Regions from separate parts of the Streptomyces sp. NPDC034099 genome, predicted to be linked through region 3. Evidence: riboswitches for the same ligand, from Rfam matches in the RefSeq annotation. Region 3 holds a riboswitch; each other region holds the start of a gene.
The links. Region 3 has a riboswitch for cyclic di-AMP ahead of ACZ56V_RS37555 (M23 family metallopeptidase). Riboswitches for the same ligand answer to the same signal wherever they lie in the genome.
Positions count from the first base shown of each region.

Region 1: another riboswitch for cyclic di-AMP. It lies ahead of ACZ56V_RS03885 (transglycosylase SLT domain-containing protein); the one in region 3 lies ahead of ACZ56V_RS37555 (M23 family metallopeptidase).
Region 2: another riboswitch for cyclic di-AMP. It lies ahead of ACZ56V_RS31330 (M23 family metallopeptidase); the one in region 3 lies ahead of ACZ56V_RS37555 (M23 family metallopeptidase).
Region 4: another riboswitch for cyclic di-AMP. It lies ahead of ACZ56V_RS18070 (C40 family peptidase); the one in region 3 lies ahead of ACZ56V_RS37555 (M23 family metallopeptidase).

Region 1 covers NZ_JBVISR010000001.1:825,292-831,034, forward strand. The annotation lists gene ACZ56V_RS03880 (polyprenyl synthetase family protein) at 1-540, opposite strand, end outside; cyclic di-AMP (ydaO/yuaA leader) riboswitch at 1,308-1,464, shown strand; gene ACZ56V_RS03885 (transglycosylase SLT domain-containing protein) at 1,466-1,957, shown strand; gene ACZ56V_RS03890 (HAD family hydrolase) at 1,981-2,790, opposite strand; gene fahA (fumarylacetoacetase) at 3,177-4,403, shown strand; gene ACZ56V_RS03900 (M56 family metallopeptidase) at 4,672-5,610, shown strand.
Region 2 covers NZ_JBVISR010000013.1:114,960-120,702, forward strand. The annotation lists gene ACZ56V_RS31325 (M16 family metallopeptidase) at 1-929, shown strand, start outside; cyclic di-AMP (ydaO/yuaA leader) riboswitch at 1,121-1,285, shown strand; gene ACZ56V_RS31330 (M23 family metallopeptidase) at 1,298-2,062, shown strand; gene ACZ56V_RS31335 (GntR family transcriptional regulator) at 2,193-2,888, shown strand; gene ACZ56V_RS31340 (HPr family phosphocarrier protein) at 3,055-3,336, opposite strand; gene ACZ56V_RS31345 (bifunctional acetate--CoA ligase family protein/GNAT family N-acetyltransferase) at 3,538-5,743, shown strand, end outside.
Region 3 covers NZ_JBVISR010000023.1:40,420-46,162, forward strand. The annotation lists gene ACZ56V_RS37540 (dihydrofolate reductase family protein) at 1-538, shown strand, start outside; tRNA gene ACZ56V_RS37545 (tRNA-Met) at 606-679, shown strand; gene ACZ56V_RS37550 (PP2C family protein-serine/threonine phosphatase) at 851-2,086, shown strand; cyclic di-AMP (ydaO/yuaA leader) riboswitch at 2,311-2,468, shown strand; gene ACZ56V_RS37555 (M23 family metallopeptidase) at 2,479-3,522, shown strand; gene ACZ56V_RS37560 (aldo/keto reductase) at 3,661-4,605, shown strand; gene ACZ56V_RS37565 (PrsW family intramembrane metalloprotease) at 4,625-5,743, opposite strand, start outside.
Region 4 covers NZ_JBVISR010000005.1:487,285-493,027, forward strand. The annotation lists gene ACZ56V_RS18060 (ATP-dependent Clp protease proteolytic subunit) at 1-556, shown strand, start outside; gene ACZ56V_RS18065 (hypothetical protein) at 564-872, shown strand; cyclic di-AMP (ydaO/yuaA leader) riboswitch at 1,283-1,425, shown strand; gene ACZ56V_RS18070 (C40 family peptidase) at 1,429-1,902, shown strand; gene ACZ56V_RS18075 (ATP-binding protein) at 1,873-2,385, opposite strand; gene ACZ56V_RS18080 (helix-turn-helix domain-containing protein) at 2,602-3,462, shown strand; gene ACZ56V_RS18085 (DUF397 domain-containing protein) at 3,484-3,714, shown strand; gene ACZ56V_RS18090 (8-amino-7-oxononanoate synthase) at 3,757-4,884, opposite strand; gene bioB (biotin synthase BioB) at 5,035-5,743, shown strand, end outside.

The DNA of each region.
Region 1 (5,743 bases), on a different contig from region 3:
CGTCTTGCCGCCCAGTACGTCCAGGTAGTGGTCGACCGGGTCGCGGCCGTCCTGCGGACCGGCCGTCTCCAGGATCTGACCGGTGACCAGTCGCTCGAACGCGAGGGCCTGGACGCGGACCGCCTCGGGGCCGAGGTCGGCGAGGATCTGCGAGGCGCGGGCGAACAGGAAGTCGCCGGTGAGGACCGCGACCGAGTTGCCCCAGCGGGTGTTCGCGCTGGGCACCCCGCGCCGCACGGCGGCCTCGTCCATCACGTCGTCGTGGTACAGCGTGGCGAGGTGGGTCAGCTCCACCACCACGGCCGAGGGCACGATCCCGGGGGCATAGGGGTCGCCGAACTGGGCCGAGAGCATCACCAGCAGCGGACGGAACCGTTTCCCGCCGGCCCGCACCAGGTGCTGGGCGGCCTCCGTGATGAACGGCACCTCGCTTTTGGTTGCCTCAAGCAACCCTTCCTCGACAGCAACCAATCCGGCCTGGACATCGGCTTCCAGAGCCTGGTCCCGCACGCTCAGCCCGAACGGCCCGACGACGGTCACGAGGGGTCTCCTGTCTGCTGGTGTCTACTGGCGATTACCTGGTTTGTCGATAGGTCGCTGCCACCACTCAAGTCAGCGTATCCGGTCACGTTTCGATCACCGCTAGCGCCCACCGTTACAGGCCGGTCGGTATCGGATCATGAACGGTATGTTTTTGATCAGGTGATATGAGCAGATTTTGATTGATGTCGCCAGAGGAGATGAGCCGGACCCGGCGGGCGAACGGGCCGGAAGCCGCCACCGAAGATCCCACCACTCCTCCCAACGGCCCGCACTTCGAGAACGTCACCCAATCGACACACGCGCCCGCACCGGTCCACACCCGCCCACCCACGCCGGTCCACCCACACCCGTCCGCACCGGTCCGCGCACGCCCGTCCGACGGGCGCGGCAGACACCTCCCCGGCCACCCACCCCCTCCCGCTTCCCTCCTCCCGCCGCTCGACACCCGAAGCCCTCCCCACCGGCGGCCGGTTGGCGCACGGTTGAGTTGAATGCCCGTTTTGCCGCGCTTGTTGAGGCCAGTGAGTTGGCTCACTCCGGACCGGCCGCAGGCAACCCCGCCCGAACCTGTGCCCTCCCTTTGCCCCGCAAGCCAGTTGGGACTTGGCAACAGCAAAGGATCAAGACCCTCAAACACCTCAGACCAAGGTCAACAGGCACTTGGGGTGATTCCTGCACTTGTTCCGGACATGTGCTCTCGCATACGTTCCCGGCCTGTCGGGCGGACGCCGAATCCTGCCACCGCCCGTCGCACAGTCATCCACCCAACAAACTCGCCGGCAGGAGCGGGGGACCCAGGTAAGTCGCCGCACCGGTCACCACCGGAGCGGCTCGGGGTGAAGCCGTACCCGTCGAGGGCGCGGCCGGGCACCTCCCCGCCCGAACCCGACAGCTCACCTCGTAGGCGTAAGGAGAGGGACACATGTCTGCCAACGGTCAGAACCGTCACGCCCGCACCGGCCGCCTCGCCCGCAAGCTCGCGGTGGCCGGCACCGGTGCCGCGGTGCTCGCGCTGCCGCTCATCGGCGCCGCCACCGCATCCGCGGCCACCCCGGCCGCCGCCACGACCGCCACCACGGCGGCCACGACGTACCCGGACAACCTCGACGGCTGGATCCGCGAGTCACTCGACATCATGGCCCAGCACGGCATCCCCGGGACCTACGAGGGCATTCACCGCAACATCATGCGGGAGTCCTCCGGCAACCCGCTCGCCATCAACAACTGGGACATCAACGCCGTCAACGGCACCCCGTCCAAGGGGCTGCTCCAGGTGATCGACCCGACCTTCCAGGCGTACCACGTGCCCGGCACCTCCTGGGACCCGTACGACCCGGTCGCCAACATCACCGCCGCCTGCAACTACGCGGCCGACCGCTACGGCTCGATGGACAACGTCTTCAGCGCGTACTGAGCCGTACGCCGCCTGAGCCTCGCCTAAGAGGTACCGAAGATCCGCTCGAGGACGACGGCCACGCCGTCGTCCTCGTTCGTCGTGGTGACCTCGTCCGCCACCGCCTTGAGTTCGGGATGGGCACCGGCCATGGCGACGCCGTGGGCCGCCCAGTGGAACATCGGGATGTCGTTGGGCATGTCCCCGAAGGCGATCGTCCGCCGCCGGTCGAGGCCCAGGTGCTCGGCGGCCAGCGCCAGGCCGGTCGCCTTGGTGATGCCGCAGGGCTGCAGCTCCACGGTGCCGGGCCCGGACATGGTGACCGTCGCGAGGGAACCGACCACCGCGCGCGCCGTCGTCGCCAGTTCGTCGTCGGTCAGCTCGGGGTGGCGCAGCAGCACCTTGCTGATCGGCGTGGACCACAGCTGCTCGCGCCGCTCGACGCGCACCGCGGGCAGCGTCGGGTGGGGCATCAGGTAGCCCGGTTCGATGAGCGTCAGCCCGTCGACGCCGTCCTGGTCGACGGCGGCGTGCACCTGACCCACCTCGGCCTCGATCTTGCCGAGCGCGGTCTCGGCCAGCTCCCGGTCCAGGGTGACCGACCACAGCATCCGGTGCGCCCCGGCGTCGTACACCTGCGCGCCCTGCCCGCACACCGCGAGTCCCGCGCGGCCGAGCCGGTCGAGCAGGGGGCGCACCCGGGGGGCCGGCCGCCCCGTCACGACCAGGTGCCGCGCACCCGCCCCGGCGACCCGCGCCAGCGCGGCCAGCGACCGGTCGGAGACGGTGTCGTCGCCGCGGAGCAGCGTGCCGTCCAGGTCGGTGGCGACGAGTGAATATGCGGTGCGGTCCATGATCAGAGAATACGGACACCGCACTCCTCCGACTCACTCGTGACCGCTTCCGAACGAGGGCGTAGCGAGTGCGTTCGAAGCGGAACGAGGATGCACGGGGACGCCCGATCGTGTCCGAAATCTGACAGATCATCGGCTAAGGCCGGTTGAGGGGTCTGTGCACCGGTTGGCAACAGCATGGCCCGCTGCCCCGTGGGGTACGCCGTCCCTCCCGGCACCCGTCGGGGGTCACCCTGTTCACACCACCACGTCAAGATCCCGTCCCGGGCGCCGCCGCCTTCGGTCGCACTGCCCAAGACCGGTGGGTCAGCCGTAACGTGTGGCCCGACCACGCAGACACGGCGCGCACGGCGCACATGGCGAGCACGAAAGCGAGGCAGCACCTGATGCCCCCCTTCGATGTCCCCGAGGGCGACCCCTTCGGTCCGCACAACCTTCCGTACGGCGTGTTCTCGATCCCCGGCTCGCGCGACCGGACGGTGGGCGTCCGGCTCGGCGACCACGTCCTCGACGCGGGCGCGGCGGCCCACGCTCTCGGCTCGCCGTACGCGTCCCTGCTCGCGCGGCCCACCCTCAACCCGCTGCTGGCGGCCGGGCGGACGGCGTGGTCGGACGTGCGGCGCGCGCTGACGGCGTGGGTGACGGTCCCCTCCCACCGCGAGGTTCTGGAGCCGCTCTTCCATCCGCTGTCGTCGGTGACCCTGCACCTGCCCTTCGAGGTCGCCGACTACGTCGACTTCTACGCCTCCGAGAACCACGCCCGCAACGTCGGCCGGATCTTCCGCCCCGACGCCGCCGACTCCCTCACCCCGAACTGGAAGCACCTGCCGATCGGCTACCACGGCCGCTCCGGCACGGTCGTCGTGTCCGGCACGGACGTCGTACGCCCGTCGGGGCAGCGCAAGGCACCGGCCGACGCCGCTCCCGTCTTCGGCCCGTCCGTCCGCCTCGACATCGAGGCCGAGGTCGGCTTCGTCGTGGGTGTGCCGTCCGAACCGGGCAGCCCGGTGGCGCTCGGCGACTTCCGCGAGCACGTCTTCGGGCTCTGCCTGCTCAACGACTGGTCCGCGCGGGACGTCCAGGCCTGGGAGTACGTGCCCCTCGGCCCGTTCCTCGGCAAGTCCTTCGCCACGTCGGTGTCGGCGTGGATCACCCCGCTGGACGCGCTGGAGGAGGCACGGGTGGCGCCGCCCGAGCGCACGCACGAGCTGCTGCCCTACCTGGACGACACCCACGACGACCAGGACGGCCCCGGCGGCTACGACCTGCGGATCTCCGTCGCCCTCAACGGCCACGTCGTCTCCGAGCCGCCGTTCTCCACCATGTACTGGACGGCCGCCCAGCAGTTGGCCCACATGACGGTCAACGGCGCCTCGCTGCGCACCGGCGACCTCTACGGCTCGGGCACGGTGAGCGGGCCGACCGAGCGGGAGCGGGGGTCGCTGCTCGAACTGACCTGGAACGGCCGCGACCCGCTGGAACTGCCCGACGGCAAGCGGACGTTCCTGGAGGACGGGGACGTGGTGACCCTCTCGGCCTGGGCCCCGGGTCCTGACGGGGTCCGGGTGGGGCTGGGAGAGGTGACCGGGCGGGTGGTCGGCCGGGACGTCTGACCGGGCCCGGGACGGCCCCCGGCGGCGCGTGCGGCGGTCCGTGCGGCGGTCCGTGCGGCGGTCCGTGCGGCGGTTCGTGCGGCCGGGAGGCTCCCTCCGACCGGTCGGTGGGGGCACGCATTCCGGAACCGGTGCCCGCCGACACCTGACTCGCACCGCCCGGCCCCGTCATACTGGCGTCGGGCGGTGTCCGCGCACGGCCCGGTCCAGCACAGCCCCTGTACAGCCAGAGCCGCCCATCCTTCGACCAGGATCCGGAGCCAGTGGCATGACCGTCTGCCTGCTCCTGCTGTTCGTCGTCGCCGTGACCGCCGCGGTGCCGGTGCCGCGCGCGCTGACCCGTTCCGCGTGGCCCGAGCGGGACCCCGTGGTCGGCCTGTGGGTGTGGCAGTGCCTGGTCGCCACCGTGCTGCTGTGCTGTCTGACGGCACTGGTTCTCGGTGCCGCGGCGGTCTTCGGGACCGTCCGCGCCCAGCTCTTCGCACCGGCGCCGCCCGCGGTGACCGCGGCGTACAACCTCTCCGCCGGCCCGGTCTGGGCGGCCCTCCTCACCCTGCTGCTGGCGGCCGGCGCCGCCTGGACGACCGCGATGCTCGCGCGTGAACTCGTCGAGGCCCGCCGCCGGCGCGCCCGGTCCCGCGCCCATCTGCGCGAGCGCGCCCCCGACCTGCCCGCCGGGCTCCCCGCCGCCCGCGGACCGCTGCTGGTCCTGGAGGACGAGTACCCGGACGCCTGGTGGATGCCCGGCAGCCCGCCGCAGCTGATCGTCACCACCGGCGCCCTGCACCGCCTCACCGACCACCAGCTGGACGCCGTCCTCACCCACGAGCGCGGTCACGCCCGGGCCCGCCACGACTGGCTGCTGCACCTGTCGACCGCCCTGGCCACCGGCTTCCCGAGTGTTCCGCTCTTCGCCCACTTCTGCGACCAGACCCACCGCCTGGTCGAGCTCTCGGCCGACGACACCGCCTCCCGGCGCTGCGGCCACCTGACCACCGCGCTGGCCCTGATCGAGCTGAACCAGCACCGCGGGGTCCTGTCCTGCGCCTCCAGCCACCGGCTCCTCGGCGAACGGGTCGACCGCCTCCTGGAGCCCCGGCCCCGTCTGCCCCGCCGCCACCGCGCCCTGACCACGGCGACAGCGGCCCTGGTCCCGCTCCTCCCCCTCCTGATCACCTTCGCCCCGGGTCTGACGGCCTTGGCGTAACCCCGCAGCCGCGGACACCCACCCCCGCACCCGGCGCCCCGGTGAGAGCCACGGTGGCAGAACTCCCCCGCCCTGGACGGAAACCCCAGCTCACCCCCACAACCGGCGGAGCCCCAGGTGGCGCAACATTCCA
Region 2 (5,743 bases), on a different contig from region 3:
AGCTGGCCAACCCCTCCCGGCGCGCCGCCAAGGAACTCTCCAAGGAGCTGTTCCCGGCCGACTCGCGCATGTCGCGCCCGCGCCAGGGCACCGAGGAGACGGTCGCGGCCATCGACTCGGCGGCCGTACGCGCCTTCTACGAGCGGCATGTCCGCCCCGCGACCGCCACCGCGGTGGTCGTCGGCGACCTCACCGGCGTCGACCTGGACGCGCTGCTCGGCGACACCCTGGGCGCGTGGACCGGCTCGACCGCCGAGCCGCGCCCCGTCCCCCCGGTGACCGCCGACGACCGGGGCCGCGTCGTCATCGTGGACCGTCCCGGCGCCGTCCAGACGCAGCTGCTGATCGGCCGCACCGGCGCCGACCGGCACGACCGCGTGTGGCCCGCGCAGGTGCTCGGCACCTACTGCCTCGGCGGCACCCTCACCTCGCGTCTGGACCGCGTCCTGCGTGAGGAGAAGGGCTACACCTACGGCGTACGGGCGTTCGGCCAGGTCCTGCGGTCCGCGCCGGACGGCACGGGCGCCGCGATGCTCGCCATCAGCGGGTCCGTCGACACCCCCAACACCGGTCCCGCCCTGGAGGACCTGTGGACGGTGCTGCGCAAGCTCGCCGCGGAGGGGCTCACCGACGCCGAGCGTGACGTGGCCGTGCAGAACCTGGTGGGCGTGGCGCCGCTGAAGTACGAGACGGCGGCGGCCGTGGCGAGCACGCTGGCCGACCAGGTCGAGCAGCACCTGCCGGACGACTTCCAGGCCACGCTCTACCGTCAACTGGCCGCCACGGGCACCGTGGAGGCCACCGCGGCGGTCGTGAACGCCTTCCCGGTGGACCGCCTCGTGACGGTCCTCGTCGGCGACGCGGCGCAGATCAAGGAGCCCGTCGAGGCCCTCGGCATCGGCGAAGTCACCGTGGTGGCGGCCGAGTAGCGGCACGCGCGTGTGGTGGCCCTGGTGACCGGAGTGTCACCAGGGCCACCGTTTGTCCGTATTGGGGGAGTGGTTGCCTGTCTGCCCTGTGGCGTGCGCTACAAAAAGCCTGTTGCGTTTGAGAATTGAACGCAGCCGCGCTTAGCGTCTTCCGGGCTGTTCGTCAGGCAGTGCGCCGCGCCCGCGGCACCGGACAGCCATCGCCGAGTCCCCGTACGGCGCGAGCCAGGGGAGCCGGGGACCCAACGCAGTCCCTGGGGTGAATCGGACGCCCGCGCGCAGAGCGAGGGGGTCCGTAGGAGACCTTCCACCTCCGAACCCGTCAGCTAACCCGGTAGGCGAGAGGGAAGGAAAGGACGAGCCTCTACATGGCGTTCACGCGCGCCACCGGGAAGCACCGCCGTACCGGCCGGGTGCACCGCACCACCGCCCGCGCGGCGGGAGTCGCGGCCCTCGCCACCACCGGCGTCGTCGGCACCCTCGCCGCCCCGGCGCTCGCCGCCGAGCCCGCGGTGGAGCAGAGCGGCCTCACCCCGGTCGTCACCATCGGCGACTCAGTGGCCGACGAGATAGACGCCCAGGCCGTCGCCCAGCGGCAGGCGGCCGCGGACGCCGCCGCCCGCGAGGCGGCCCGGGAAGCGGCCCGCGAGCGCGCGGCCGAGGCGGCCAAGGAGGCGCGCGAGGCCAAGGAGCGCGCCGCGCGGGAGGCGGAGCGCAAGCGCCTCAACACCTTCGTCGCGCCGATCACCGCCTCGTACGTCTCCACCGCCTACCAGGCCGGCAGTTCCCTGTGGTCCTCCGGCAGCCACACCGGCATCGACTTCCACGCCTCCAGCGGCACGACCGTGCACGCGGTGGGCGTCGGTACCGTCGTCGAGGCCGGCTGGGGCGGGGCGTACGGCAACCAGGTCGTGATCAAGATGCACGACGGCACGTACACGCAGTACGGGCACCTGTCGTCCATCGGCGTCTCGGTCGGCCAGTCGGTCGAGCCCGGCCAGCAGATCGGTCTCTCCGGCGCCACCGGCAACGTCACCGGACCCCACCTGCACTTCGAGGCCCGTACGAGCCCCGAGTACGGCTCGGACATGGACCCCGTCGCCTACCTCCGCTCCCACGGCGTGAACGTCTGACAGAGACGACGTCCGAAAGCCCCGGCTTCCCGAGCCGGGGCTTTTCGCATTTAATATCGCTTGATTGGCCTGGGGTCGTGCAACACACGTCAATCACCGGCGTTTCGCGGGGGTCAAGGGGAGGTCGCTCATGCGTATTCCGGCGCATTCCGTGTGCACGGCGATCCGGGACGACATCGTCACCGGCGTACACGGCCGCGGGAGCCGGCTCACCGAGGAACTCCTCGCCCGCCGCTACGGCGTCTCCCGCGTCCCCGTCCGCGAGGCCCTGCGCACGCTGGAGGCCGAGGGCTTCGTGGTGACCCGGCGGCACGCGGGCGCGTGCGTGGCGGAACCGACCGAGCGGGAGGCCGCCGACCTGCTGGAGACGCGCACGCTCCTGGAGCCGCTCGGAGCCGCCCGGGCCGCCCGGCGGCGCACCGAGGCCCACCTCAGGGTGTTGCGCGGCCTGGTCAGGCTGGGGCAGGAGCGGGCCAGGCAGGGCACCGGCGAGGAGCTGCGCTCACTGGGCGGCTGGTTCCACGAGACCCTCGCCCGCGCGGCCGACAGCCCCTCCCTGACGGCGCTGCTGACCCAGCTCCGCCACAAGATCGCCTGGATGTACGTCGTGGAGGCACCGGTCGGCCCGGTGGAGTACTGGGCGGAGCACGGCGCGATCACCGATGCGGTGGCCCGGGGTGACGGCGAACGCGCGCGGGCGCTCATGACCCTGCACATCGAGCGGTCGGCGTCCGCGCACCGGCTGCGCTTCGCCTCCGGCGGCGGGCGGACGGAGCGTGTGAGGAATGCGCAACATCCCGTAAACACGGCGGGCCCGCGCCGGTAACGCGGGTGCCGTATACAAAGGGCGGGGAATTCCGCCCGGTGTTTTCTGCTGCCGTAAACAGGGCGAACGGACGGGCGAACCGAAAGGGCAGAGAAACAGAAGAGAAATGACGCGAAAGGCCCGTCCGGTGTCCCGGCGGGCCTTTCGGTGGTGCCATCGGTCGGGCTCAGACGGTCTCGGGAAGCTCCTCGAGCCCCTCGGCGACCAGCTTCGCCAGCCGGTCCAGGGCGGCCTCCGCGCCCTCGGCGTCGGAGGCGAGGACGATCTCCTCGCCACCCTGGGCGCCGAGGCCGAGGACGGCCAGCATGGAGGCCGCGTTGACGGGGGACCCGTCGGCCTTGGCGATCGTCACCGGGACGCCTGTGGCCGTGGCGGCTCGGACGAAGATGGAGGCGGGGCGGGCGTGGAGACCCTCGGCCCAGCCGACGTTGACGCGGCGCTCAGCCATGTGATGCTGCCCTTCAGGTGTTCAGAGGGTTGGAGTTGTCTAGACCAGTGTTGTCTAGACCAGTTTCCCACATCGTGAAGCAAGCCGGGACGGGCGTGTGCGCCGTCCCGTACGGTGCTCGGACCGCGGCCTCGGTCCGAGCTCGTGTCCCCCACAGACTGCCCCGCGCCGTTGTCGGACGCGAGCCGTACTCTGGGGCCCATGCAGACCTCGTCGGACCGGCACGAGTACCCCGCCCACTGGGAAGCCGACGTGGTGCTGCGCGACGGCGGCACCGCGCGCGTCCGCCCCATCACCGTTGATGACGCCGAGCGCCTGGTCAGCTTCTACGAGCAGGTCTCCGACGAGTCGAAGTACTACCGCTTCTTCGCGCCGTACCCTCGCCTGTCCGCCAAGGACGTCCACCGCTTCACGCACCACGACTTTGTGGACCGGGTGGGACTCGCGGCCACCATCGGCGGCGAGTTCATCGCCACCGTACGCTACGACCGGATCGGGGCCGGCGGAACGCCCGCCACCTCCCCGGCCGACGAGGCCGAGGTCGCCTTCCTCGTCCAGGACGCCCACCAGGGGCGCGGCGTCGCCTCGGCCCTGCTGGAGCACATCGCCGCCGTCGCCCGCGAGCGGGGCATCCGCCGCTTCGCCGCCGAGGTCCTGCCCGCCAACAACAAGATGATCAAAGTCTTCATGGACGCCGGGTACACCCAGAAGCGGAGCTTCGAGGACGGGGTGGTCCGCCTGGAGTTCGATCTCGAACCCACCGACCGCTCGCTCGCCGTGCAGTACGCGCGCGAGCACCGCGCGGAGGCCCGTTCCGTCCAGCGGCTGCTGCAGCCCGGCTCGGTCGCGGTCGTCGGCACCGGCCGCACCCCGGGCGGCGTCGGCCGCAGCATCCTCGGCAACATCCGGGACGCGGGGTACACGGGCCGCCTGTATGCCGTGAACAGGGCTTTCCCCGAGGACCAGAAGCACCTCGACGGGGTCCCGGCGTGCCGCTCCGTGCGCGACGTCGACGGGCCCGTCGACGTCGCCGTCGTCACCGTGCCCGCCGAGCAGGTCCCCGACGTCGTCACCGAGTGCGGCGAGCACGGCGTGCAGGGACTGGTGGTGATCTCCGCCGGATACGCCGACAGCGGCCCCGACGGACGCGAACGCCAGCGGGCCCTCGTGCGGCACGCGCGCACGTACGGCATGCGCATCATCGGGCCCAACGCCTTCGGGATCATCAACACCTCCCCGGACGTGCGGCTCAACGCCTCCCTCGCCCCCGAGATGCCGCGCCCCGGCCGGATCGGCCTGTTCGCCCAGTCCGGCGCCATCGGCATCGCCCTGCTCTCCCGGCTGCACCGGCGCGGCGGCGGGGTCACCGGCCACACCGGCGTGTCCACCTTCGTCTCCTCCGGCAACCGCGCCGACGTCTCCGGCAACGACGTCCTGCAGTACTGGTACGACGACCCGGAGACCGACGTCGCGCTGATGTACCTGGAGTCCATCGGCAACCCGCGCAAGTTCACCCGCCTGGCCCGGCGCACCGCGGCCGCCAAGCCCCTGGTCGTGGTGCAGGGGGCGCGGCACGGCGGCGTGGCACCCCAGGGGCACGCCGTACGGGCGACCCGGCTGCCGCACGCGACGGTCTCCGCGCTGCTGCGGCAGGCCGGTGTGATCCGGGTCGACACCATCACCGACCTGGTCGACGCGGGGCTGCTCCTCGCCCGCCAGCCGCTGCCCGCCGGACCGAGGGTGGCCATCCTGGGCAACTCGGAGTCCCTGGGACTGCTCACCTACGACGCGTGCCTCTCCGAGGGCCTGCGCCCGCAGCCCCCGCTGGACCTGACGACCGCCGCCTCGGCCGACGACTTCCACGCGGCCCTGGCCAGGGCCCTGGCCGACGACACCTGCGACGCGGTCGTGGTGACCGCGATCCCGACGGTGGGGGAGGGGGCGGCGGGGGACGCCGCGCTGGCTCAGGCGCTGCGCTCGGCGGCGGCCGCGGTCCCCACCAAGCCGGTCCTCGTGGTCCACGTGGAGCTGGGCGGCCTGGCGGAGGCCCTGTCCGCGGCGGCGAGCACCGCCCCGCAGGCGGCCCCGGGCGCCGCCTCCCACCCCGCCCCGGGCGCCGCCTCCCACCCCGCCCCGGGCGCCGCCTCCCACCCCGCCCCGGGCACCGCCCCCCACGCCACCCCCGGCCCCGTCGAGGGCCCCGCGTCCGGCCCGCCCCGCCCGCCAGGGCCGCCCCGCCCGGCCGCCGCCCCGGCCCAGCAGCCGTCCGCCGTCCGGGTCCCGGAGGGCGCCCACCTCATCCCCGCCTACCCCGCCGCCGAGCGCGCCGTCCGCGCCCTCGGCGAGGCCGTCGCCTACGCCCAGTGGCGGCGCGACGCCGCCGACCCCGGCAAGGTGCCGGAGTACG
Region 3 (5,743 bases):
GCGGCTCGCGCTGGTCGAGACGCGGCGGATCGAGGACGTCGTACTGATGCGGTACCGGCCCACCGCCCCCGGCACCGGCGACCGGGTCGCCGCCGCCGACCGGCACTGGCTGGCGCTCGCCTGCGAGCTGGCCGAGCTGTGTCCGCCGTCGGACACCGCCTTCAGCGTGGGGGCGGTCGTGGTCGCCGCCGACGGGAGCGAGCTGGCGCGGGGGTACTCCCGGGAGGGCGGTGATCCGGTCGTGCACGCCGAGGAGGCCGCGCTCGCCAAGGTCGGTCCCGCCGACCGGCGGCTCGCGGGCGCCACCGTGTACAGCAGCCTGGAGCCCTGTGCCCGCCGCGCCTCCCGGCCCGCCCCCTGCGCCCGGCTGATCCTCGACGCCGGGGTGCGCCGGGTCGTCACGGCCTGGCGGGAGCCGGACACCTTCGTGGCGGGGGCGGACGGGAGCGGGGTGCTCGCCGCGGGGGGAGCCGCCGTCGTCGTACTGGCCGAGTACGCGGAGCGGGCGAAGGCGCCGAACCGCCATCTGGAGGGGTAGGGAGCCGGGCGGGAGACACCGATGTGCATTCCGGTCCCCGGATGACGTACAGTGGTGAACACAACGACGCGGGGTGGAGCAGCTCGGTAGCTCGCTGGGCTCATAACCCAGAGGTCGCAGGTTCAAATCCTGTCCCCGCTACTGAAGGCCGAGGGCCGGAATCCGAAAGGGTTCCGGCCCTCGGTGCGTCTCACCATGGCGCTCCGTGTCATCCGGTCGGCCCCTCACCGCTCGCCGCCCGCCCCCGCTCCCGGAAACCTGGAGACCGGGACGGCAAGCGGCGCGGACGTGCGGGGCGGCGGGAGACGAGTGGTGCGGCCAGGTGACGTGGACGACGAGGGAGCGTACGCCAGAGCCGGCGGCCGGCTCCCCGGCGATCCCGTGCCCGACCCGGGCCTCGGCGACGAGCCGCGGCCCCTCACGGCCCCGGCCCCACCGCCGCGCCGGCGGACCGGGTACGGGCGCACCTTCGTGCACGCGCTCCCCGTGCTGCTGATCGTCGTCGCCATCCTGTACGACATCTTCACCCCGAGGTACTTCACCGCCGGTCCCCTCTACACGGCCGCGCCCCTGATCGCCGCCCCCCTCTACTCACGGCGCGGCACGGCGCTCACCGGCGTCGCCGTGGTCGCCGCGGTCATCGGGCTGCAACTCGGCAAGGGCGTCATCCACTACGTCGACTCCCTCACCGAGCTGATCACCATCGCGACGGTCGCCGCGCTCGCCGTCCTCGTGAACGGCATGGTCCGGCGCAGCAGCGAGCGCCTCGTCTCCGTCCGCGAGATCGCCGAGGCCGCCCAGCGCGCCGTGCTGCCCCAGCCCGCCGAGCGGATCGCGGGCTTCGAGGTCGCCGTCTGCTACGAGGCCGCGCAGGCGGACGCCTTCATCGGCGGCGACCTGTACGCGGTGCAGGACAGCGCCCGCGGTGTCCGGCTCATCGTCGGGGACGTGCGCGGCAAGGGCATGGGCGCGGTGGCCGCCGTCGCCGTCGTGATCGGTGCCTTCCGGGAGGCCGCCGAGCAGGAGGCGACCCTGGAGGCGGTGGCGCAGCGGCTGGAGCGGGCGCTGGCGCGCGAGGGCACCCGGCGCGACGGACTGGACGCCTTCGAGGGCTTCACCACCGCCGTACTCGCCGAAGTCCCGCACGGCGGGGGGACGGTCCGCATCGTCAACCGCGGTCATCCGCCGCCCCTGCTGCTCTACGCCGACGGCACCCTCGGCCCGCTGCCCGCCCGCGAGCCGGCGCTGCCGCTCGGCATGGGAGAGCTGGGCGTGTGGCCCGACCGGGCGGAGGAGGTGGCCTTTCCCGGCGGGGCCACGCTGCTGCTCTACACCGACGGACTGACCGAAGCCCGGGACGCGCAGGGCGAGTTCTACGATCCGCAGGCCCGGCTGGCCGGCCGGGTCTTCCGGCATCCGGCGACCCTGCTCGACACCCTCGCCGAGGAGGTGCGCAGGCACTCCGGGGGCGGCATGGCGGACGACATGGCGCTGCTCGCCGTACGGAGGCCCCGGCGCGGTGATCATGATCATTGTCACGAGCCGTGACAGTGCGAACCCCCTCCGCATAACAACTGATGCACCGTCAGAACAACGTGGCGTGAAAGGGAATACTGAGACGGGGTCAACTCGCCCGGTTTTCACCGATCGTGAGGCGTACGTCCCGGCCGTTTCCGTTAACGATCAAGAGGAACGGCTTGGAAACAGAGCCCCGCGTCTATTAACGTTCGATAACGCAGCGCGGTCGTCCCAGCCGTCACAGAAGGCGGCTCCGTGCGCACGCGCCGAATCCCGCAAGGGAACCGGGGAACCACCACATTGGGGTGAATCGGGCGTATGTCGCCGTGTCCGCACGGTCGGCGCACACCCGTAGGAGACCTTCCTGCTCCGAACCCGTCAGCTAACCCGGTAGGCGGAAGGAAGGAAAGGAGTACGCCCACGTGGCGTCCAACCGGCCTGCCCCCGAGGCCCCGTTCGTGCCCGCCGGGCACGACACCGACACCTTCGGCTACGACGCCCCCCGCGCCGAAGAGGGTCCCTGGGAGGAGTGGAATCCCACCGCGGAATCCATCCGCCCCGTACGCGGCCGGCACCGCGTCGCCAAGCAGCGCGGCGGGCTCGCCCGCAGCTCCACCGTCCTCGGCGTCGGGGTCATAGCCGCCGTCGGCGCGGGCGGTATGGCCAGCGCGCAGACCGGCAAGCCGCCGGTGTCCATCGCCATGCCGGACCTGCCGAACGTCGGCTCGCTCCTGCCCGGAGACGACGAGGCGTCGGAGCCCGAGGGTTCCGTCACCCCGCTCAGCGGCGTCACCCAGGCCGTCGCCGCCGACAGCGCGGAGGGCGCCGGCGCCGCCGACGCCGGTGAGTCGCTGCGGGCCCGGATCATGGCGCAGGCCGAGCAGCAGCAGGCGCAGGTCGAGACGAAGGCCGCCGCCGAGGCACGGGCCGCCGCCGAGAAGAAGGCCGCGGAAGCCGCCGCCAAGGCGGAGAAGGAAGCCCAGGAGAAGGCCGCCGCCGCCAAGAAGAAGGCGGAGGAGGAGGCCGCGAAGAAGGCCGAGGCCGAGCGGCTCGCGAAGCTGGCCAAGCAGTACACGCTGCCGACCTCCTCGTACACGATCTCCTCCACGTTCAACCAGGCCGGCTCGCTGTGGGCCTCCGGCCACCACACCGGCCTCGACTTCGCCGCCCCCACGGGCACGCTGCTCAAGGCGGTGCACAGCGGCACGATCACGTCGGCCGGCTGGGACGGCTCGTACGGCTACAAGACCGTGCTCACCCTCGACGACGGCACCGAACTCTGGTACGCGCACCAGTCGTCCATCAACGTCAGCGTCGGCCAGAAGGTCACCACCGGTGACGTCATCGGCCGCGTCGGCGCCACCGGCAACGTCACCGGCGCCCACCTCCACCTGGAGGTCCACACCGCCGGCGGCTCGGGCATCGACCCGATGGCCTGGCTCCAGAGCAAGGGGCTCACGCCCTGATCCGCTCCGCCCCCTGATCCATCCCGCTGATCCTCCGGCGGTCCTGACGGCAACCCCCCGACGTCAGGACTGCCGGTTTGCGGGATTTTTGCGTGTATGCCGGAATGGCCTGCCGCGGTGCGGTCGTTGACGCCTTACATGACTTCTCTGCGCACACTCGGTTCCTCCGACCTCAAGGTCTTCCCCCTCGCCCTGGGCGGCAACGTCTTCGGCTGGACCGCCGACCGGGACCGGTCCTTCGCCGTCCTGGACGCCTACACGGCGGCCGGAGGCAATTTCGTCGACACCGCCGACTCCTACTCCGCCTGGGTCGACGGCAACAGCGGCGGCGAGTCCGAGACCGTCCTCGGCCAGTGGTTCGCGGCCCGCGGCAACCGTGACGACGTCGTCCTCGCCACCAAGGTCAGCCAGCACCCCGAGTACCCGGGGCTGTCCGCCGCGAACATCAAGGCCGCGGCCGACGCCTCGCTGCGCCGCCTGGGCACCGACCACATCGACCTCTACTACACCCACTTCGACAAGCCCGAGGTGCCGGTCGAGGAGATCATCGGCGCGCTCGACGAGCTGGTGAAGGCCGGCAAGGTGCGGCACATCGCCGCCTCCAACATCTCCGCCGAGCGGCTCGCGGCGTCCCTGGAGTTCTCCGACCGCGAGGGCCTCGCCCGGTACGTCGCCCTCCAGCCGCACTACAACCTGGTCTCCCGCGACACCTACGAGGGCGAGCTGCGCGACCTCGCCGAGCAGGCCGGTCTCGCCGCCGTGCCGTACTACGCCCTCGCGGCCGGCTTCCTCACCGGCAAGTACCGGCCGGGCACCGCCGTGGACAGCCCGCGGGCGGGCGGTGCGGCCAAGCACCTGGAGACCGAACGGGGGCGCCGGGTGCTGGCCGCCCTGGACGAGATCGCCGAGGCCCACGACGCTCCCGTCGCCACGGTGGCGCTCGCCTGGCTGGCCGCCCAGCCGACGGTGGCGGCGCCGATCGCGTCCGCGCGCACGGTGGAGCAGCTGCCGGCCCTGCTGGGCGTGGCCGAGCTGAGCCTGACGGAGGACGAGGTCGGGCGGCTGACGCGGGCGTCCGCCTGAGCGGACGGACGGCGCGGACCTACGGCCGGTGCGGGCCGGGTGGCGCGTACGGGGCGTACGGGGGGTGCGGCCCGTACGGGACGAGAGGCGCCTGCGGTCCGTAGGGGGTGTGGGGCGGGTACGGGATGTGCGGGGCGTACGGAGCGGGCGCGGTCCGGGGGGCGTACCCGGGGTGCCCCCCGCCGTACGGGTACACCCACGGCGGCACCGGTCGCGGCACGGGCGGCGGCGGGGCCGTGGCCCGGGCCGCGTAGTCCAGCGCCGGGCGGGCCACGTCCCGCAGGTGCCACAGGGCCTCCAGCAGCGCCCGCTCCCGCACGGTGAAGTCGGCGCCCGCCCTGCCCCGGCGCCCGCGCTGCCTGAGGAACGCCACCGAGGTCGCGCAGGCCTCGTACCGCGCCACCGCCCGCGCTCCTTCCTTCCCGGCGTGCCGGCGGGCGTACTGCCGGGCGATCCGGCGGGCCCGCATCGAGCCGAGCGCGTACGGCTCCGCGGGCGTGAGCCATCCGGCGACGACGTACGCGGGCAGTTCCGCCCGTACGGTGCGCAGTTCGCGCTGCCTGGTCCAGATCACCAGCCAGGTCAGCAGGCCGAAGGACGGCACCATGAACGCCGCGTACACGGCGAAGAAGCCGTACTCCCCGAAGGCGGCCGAGCCGTTCCACAGGGCGTGCATGCCCATCGCCAGCAGCAGCCCGGCCAGGGGGAGCAGGGACCGGCGCAGGCGGTGCCGGCCCGCCGAGAGCGCGGCGATGCCGAAGCCGATGCCGGTGAGGACGGTGAACAGGGGGTGCGCGAACGGCGACAGCACGACCCGCACGAAGAAGGTCGCCGCGGTGACGGAGGCGATGCCGCTGTCGCCGGTGAGCTGGTCGGTGCCGAAGGCGGTGCCCAGGTACAGGATGTTCTCGGTGAAGGCGAAGCCGGTGGCGGTGACCCCGGCGACGACGACGCCGTCGACGATGCCGGTGAAGTCCCGTCTGCGGAAGAGGAAGACCAGGAGGACGGCGGCCGCCTTGGCGGACTCCTCGACGACCGGCGCTATCACGGTGGCGCCCAGGGTGTCCGCGCCGGCCGGGTCGGCGGTCGCGGTCGCTATCCAGCGGGTCGCGAAGCTGTTGGCGACGATCGCTATCAG
Region 4 (5,743 bases), on a different contig from region 3:
CTCCAAGCTGCTCCAGGAGCGGATCGTCTTCCTCGGGACACCGGTCGACGAGACTTCCGCGAACGACGTGATGGCGCAGTTCATGTACCTGGAGCACCAGGCACCGGACCGGGACATCGAGCTCTACGTCAACTCGCCCGGCGGCTCCTTCACCGCCATGACGGCGATCTACGACACGATGCGCTACGTCGCCTGCGACGTGGCGACGACCTGCCTCGGGCAGGCCGGTCCGTCCGCCGCGGTGCTGCTGGCGGCGGGCACCCCCGGCAAGCGCGCCGTCCTGCCGGGCGCCCGGGTGGTGATCCGCCAGCCGGCGCTCACCGAACCGGTGGAGGGGCAGGCGAGCGACCTGGCCGTCCACGCCGACGAATTGGTCCGCATCCGCACCCGCATGGAGGAGATCCTCGTACGGCACACGGGCCGCAGCCCCGAGCAGGTGTCCGAAGACATCGAGCGGGAAACGGTCCTCGACGCCCGACAGGCGGTGGCGTACGGCCTGGTGGACCGGATCGTGCCCGCCCGCGGGACCCGCCCCGCCTCGCCCGGCGGGAGGTGATCCGCCCGTGCTGCCACCCGAGTTGCCCCCGCTGCCGGCCCTGACCCGCGCCGAGGCCGAGGTCATCGACCGCTATCTGGACGTCGTCGACCTGCTCGGGCGCATCAACCCCGGGCGGGACGGCGACACCTACGGCGGACTGCGGGCCGCCCAGGCGCTGGTCGGCAAGGCGGCGGCGCTGCGTGACGCGCTGGCGCTGATGCACCGGCGCGGCGAGACGGAGGTGCACGCCGCCACCCTGGCCCGGGCGCTGCGGGTGCTGGACGGGGAGCGCCGGACGGCACGGGTCGGCCTTCCGCCGCGCTCCGGGGGTTGAGGAGGCCCGCGTCGACTGCGACTCGGCGCGGGGTCGACTCGGCGCCGGGTCGAAACGGACCAAACGGCGTACCCCCTTTCGGCGTAGGGACACCTCCGATTCCCGACCGGCCGAAGTTGCGGCGCCCCCGCGCCCGGCCGGTGCAACGCGCCCCTCCGCCGCTGGTCCCGGGCCCGTCGCCGGGCACGGCAGCACGTCGAACACGGGGTGGCGACCCGAACGGGTGAGTGGGATGTAACAACACAAAGGGCACGTTCCGTTGGGATTTTCCCTTCGGACGGGACGAGAATCCGTGACTGACGACAAGCCCCCGCCGCAGCGGCGGGGCGGTCCGGGCGGACGCCGAGTCCTGCCGCCGTCCGGACGACCGGTCGCGAGGGAAGTGGATCGGCAGGAGTGGAGGACCCGAGCACGACGGGTCGCCGGCACGGCAGCCTCCGTGAGAGGTGCCGGACCGAGCGGTCCTTGGGGTGAAGCCGCACTCGTGCGGCCGGGCAACTTCGCCAGCCCGAATCCGACAGGTCATCCTTCACAGGCGGCTGACGAAGGGTTGCGCATGTCCGCGCTCAATCGTGTCCCGTCGCTGATGGCTCGTGCCGGTACGGCCTCGGCCCTCACTCTCGCCGCCGTGGGCGGCTCCGTCGTGGTCCCCGGTGTCGCCTCCGAAGCGGCCGCGGCGAGCCACGCGGCGAAGGCCCTCAACATCGCCGCTTCCAAGAAGGGTTCCCCGTACCGCTGGGGCGCCATCGGCCCCCACCGGTTCGACTGCTCCGGCCTGACGCTGTACTCGTTCAAGAAGGCCGGCAAGAAGCTGCCACGCACCGCGGCGCAGCAGTACAACAAGACCCGCCACATCTCCGCCAGGAGTCGCAAGGTGGGTGACCTCGTGTTCTTCCACTCCGGCCGGAGCGTCTACCACGTGGGCATCTACGCCGGGAAGGGCAGACTCTGGCACGCTCCGAAGACCGGGGACGTGGTGCGGCTGCAGAAGATCTGGACCTCAAGCGTCTGGTACGGCCGGGTCAAGTAGCCCGCCCGCGGGAGTGACGGCGTTCTGCCCCGCCGTCACTCCCGCGGGTGCCGCCGGCCCGCTCGGGGGTGTCCAGGGCAGTTCGATGGAGACGGTCTTGCCGCCCTCGCGGGTGGGCCGGACCCGCAGCCTGCCGCCGCACTCGGCGGTCAGCCAGCGGATGATCACCATGCCCCGCCCGTTGTCCTGCTGGACGGCGGCGGGCAGCCGCTTGGGGAAGCGCGGGTGGCTGTCGGTGACACCGAGACGCAGCCGCTCGTCGCGGTCGAGGACGAGGTCCACCGTGAAGGTGGGCGACTGCCCGAACGTGTGCTGGACCGCGTTGGTCGCCAGTTCGGAGACGATGAGCCGCACGGTCTCGGACAAGTCCGCGTCGCCCGGCAGCCCCCATTCCGCCAGGGTGCCGACCGCATAGGTCCGCGCGGCGGCCACCGAGGCGGGATCGCTCGGCAGAGTGACGGATGCTTCCAGATGGTCTGCCATGGCGACGTCGTCCCTTTCTCACGGGACCGCAGGCCCGACACGGAGCGGATGGTTCGAGTACGGTCCCGGACTGGTGCTTCGTCGCCAGACTGCCATCACCGGACCCGCGAAGGGCGGCGATCCACCAAGATATGCATATATCTGTCGCTCGAAGCGGTGAACTCTGCGACGGCAGAGCGTATTTGGGCGGCTCATAAGGAGTAAGGGAGTTGTCCCATGCAGCACGGTCCCGTGGTGCGCCGCCGGAAGCTGGGCGCGGAACTGCGCGCCCTGCGCATGTCGGCGGGCATCACCAGCGGCGAGGCGGCCCGGCTCGCGGGCTGGCACCAGTCGAAGGTCAGCCGGATCGAGACGGGGACGAGCGGGGTGAAACCGGCCGACGTGCGGTTACTGCTGGACGTCTACGGCGTGGACGACGAACAGCTGCGGGGGCTGCTGGTGATGCTGGCGCGCTCCGAGGACGCGGGGGGACGCAACCACTGGTGGCACGCGTACCGCGGGGTGCTGCCACCGACCTACCGCGACTTCATCAGCCTGGAGTCGCAGGCCAGCGCGATGCGCACCTTGGAGACCACGGTGGTGCCCGGCCTGCTCCAGACGCCGGAGTACGCCCGGGCGGTGACGCGGGCCGCGGTGGACGGCATGCCGGCGGAACGGCTGGAAACGCTGGTGGAGGTCCGGCTGGCCCGCCAGGACGTGCTGCGCGGCGAGCCGCCCCTGGAGCTGAGCGCGGTCCTGGACGAGGCGGTGCTGCGCCGGGAGGTGGGCGGCCCCGGGGTGATGGCCCGTCAACTGGACAGACTGGTCGAGGCCGCCCGGCTCCCCCATGTTCACCTCCAGGTCCTGCCGTTTGCCGCCGGGGCGCACATCGGTGTGACCGGCCCTTTCGTAATCTTCTCTTTTTCGAGCACTTCTGATCTGGACGTGGTTGTTCTCGACCACTTGACGAGTAGCCTGCACCTCGAACGGAAAGAAGACCTAGAGGCCTATACCGAGGCCTTCAACGCCCTTCTGATCCATGCCCTTTCGCCCGAGGACTCGTTGGACTTCATCGCCGCGACCGCGGCAGGCGCGTAAGGAGGCACCATGCCAGGCTTCATGTCCGAACGCCCCCGGAACATCCCTGTCAGCACCGATATGACCGGTGTGCGGTGGCTGCGCAGCAGCTACAGCACCGGAGCGAACAACTGTGTGGAGACGACCCGTCCGTCGGCCGGCCGCTGGGCCGGGCTGCTCGCCGTGCGCGACTCCAAGAACCCGGCCGGACCCGCCCTGCTCTTCTCCCCCGGGAGCTGGACCGCGTTCACCGCCGGCGTCCACCGGGACTGACCCCGGCGTACTCCCGACGGCGCACGGCCGTGTCCCGCCGACTCATGGCCGCGTGTCGCCGATCACCCGTACAGCGCGTTCGATCTGTTCCCCGGAGAGGTCCCCGCGGGCGGTCAGCCTGAGCCGTGAGATGCCGTCGGGCACCGAAGGAGGGCGGAAGCAGCCCACGGCCAGGCCGGCCGCCCGGCAGTCGGCCGCCCACCGTACGGCACCCTCCGGGGAGGGCGCGCGCACCGAGACGACCGCGGCGTCCGGACGTACGGCGTCCAGATCCGCGGCGGTCAGGCGCGCGTGCAGTTCGGCGGCGACGGCGCGGGCCCGCGCGGCCCGCTCCGGCTCGCGGCCGAGCAGCCTGAGCGCCGCCAGGGCCGCCCCCGCCGCGGCGGGGGCGAGTCCGGTGTCGAAGATGAACGTACGGGCCGCGTTGACCAGGTGGTCGATCACCCGGGCGGGGCCCAGCACGGCGCCGCCCTGCGCACCGAGCGACTTGGACAGCGTGACGGTCACGACGACGTCGTCCCGGCCCGCGAGGCCCGCACCCTGCGGGGCGCCCCGGCCGCCGTCACCGAGGACGCCGAGGCCGTGGGCGTCGTCGACGACCAGTCCGGCCCCGTGCGCCCGGCACGCGTCGGCGAGTGCGGCCAGGGGCGCGGCGTCGCCGTCGACCGAGAAGACCGTGTCGGAGACGGCCACGGCGGGTCCGTCGTGCGTCGCCAGTGCCTTGCGCACGGCGTCCGGGTCGGCGTGCCCCACGACCTGGGTGGTGCCGCGGGCGAGCCGGCACCCGTCGATCAGTGAGGCGTGGTTGCCCGCGTCGGAGACGACGAGGCTGCCGTGCGGTGCCAGCGCGGTGACCGCGGCGAGGTTGGCCGCGTAGCCGGAGGAGAAGACGAGCGCGGCCTCGAACCCGCAGAACTCGGCCAGTTCGCGTTCGAGTTCGGTGTGCAGCGCGGTCGTCCCGGTCACCAGCCGCGAGCCGGTCGCGCCGCCGCCCCAGGTCCGCGCGGCCGCGGCCGCCCCCTCGACGACCTCCGGGTGCCGGGCCAGCCCCAGGTAGTCGTTGCTCGCCAGGTCCAGCAGCGGCGACACCGCCGGACGGGGGCGCAGCACCCGGACGAGTCCGGCCTCGCGGCGCGCCCGGTCCTGCTCGTCGATCCAGCCGAACGCCATGGGGCGGCCCTCCGGTGTTTTGTAGGCAATGAACAGACATTAGCGGTCCGGCCACCCCCGCGAGGTGTGGCAATACCCACACGTCGATCTGTCAGTGTTGTGCGAAGTCTCCTTGGCCGCGAACGGCCCCTTAGGACAGGATCGGCTCTCATGGATCTGCTGAACACGCTGGTGGACAAGGGGCTTCGGCGCGAGCCGCCGACCCGCGAGGAGGCGCTCGCCGTCCTCGCCACTTCCGACGACGACGTGCTCGACGTGGTGGCCGCGGCCGGAAAGGTGCGCCGCCACTGGTTCGGCCGACGGGTGAAACTCAACTACCTCGTCAACCTCAAGTCGGGCCTGTGTCCCGAGGACTGCTCCTACTGCTCGCAGCGGCTGGGCTCCAAGGCGGAGATCCTCAAGTACACCTGGCTCAAGCCCGACCAGGCCTCCGCGGCCGCCGCGGCGGGCGTGTCCGGGGGCGCCAAGCGGGTGTGCCTGGTGGCCAGCGGACGCGGTCCGACCGACCGGGACGTGGACCGGGTCTCGGACACCATCAGGGCCATCAAGGAGCAGAACGAGTCGGTCGAGGTGTGCGCCTGCCTGGGGCTGCTCTCCGACGGCCAGGCGGAGCGGCTGCGGGAGGCCGGTGCGGACGCCTACAACCACAACCTCAACACCTCCGAGTCGACGTACGGCGACATCACGACCACGCACACGTACGCCGACCGGGTGGACACGGTGCACAAGGCGCACGCCGCCGGGCTGTCCGCCTGCTCGGGTCTCATCGCGGGCATGGGCGAGAGCGACGAGGACCTGGTCGACGTGGTCTTCTCACTGCGGGAGCTGGACCCGGACTCGGTGCCGGTCAACTTCCTGA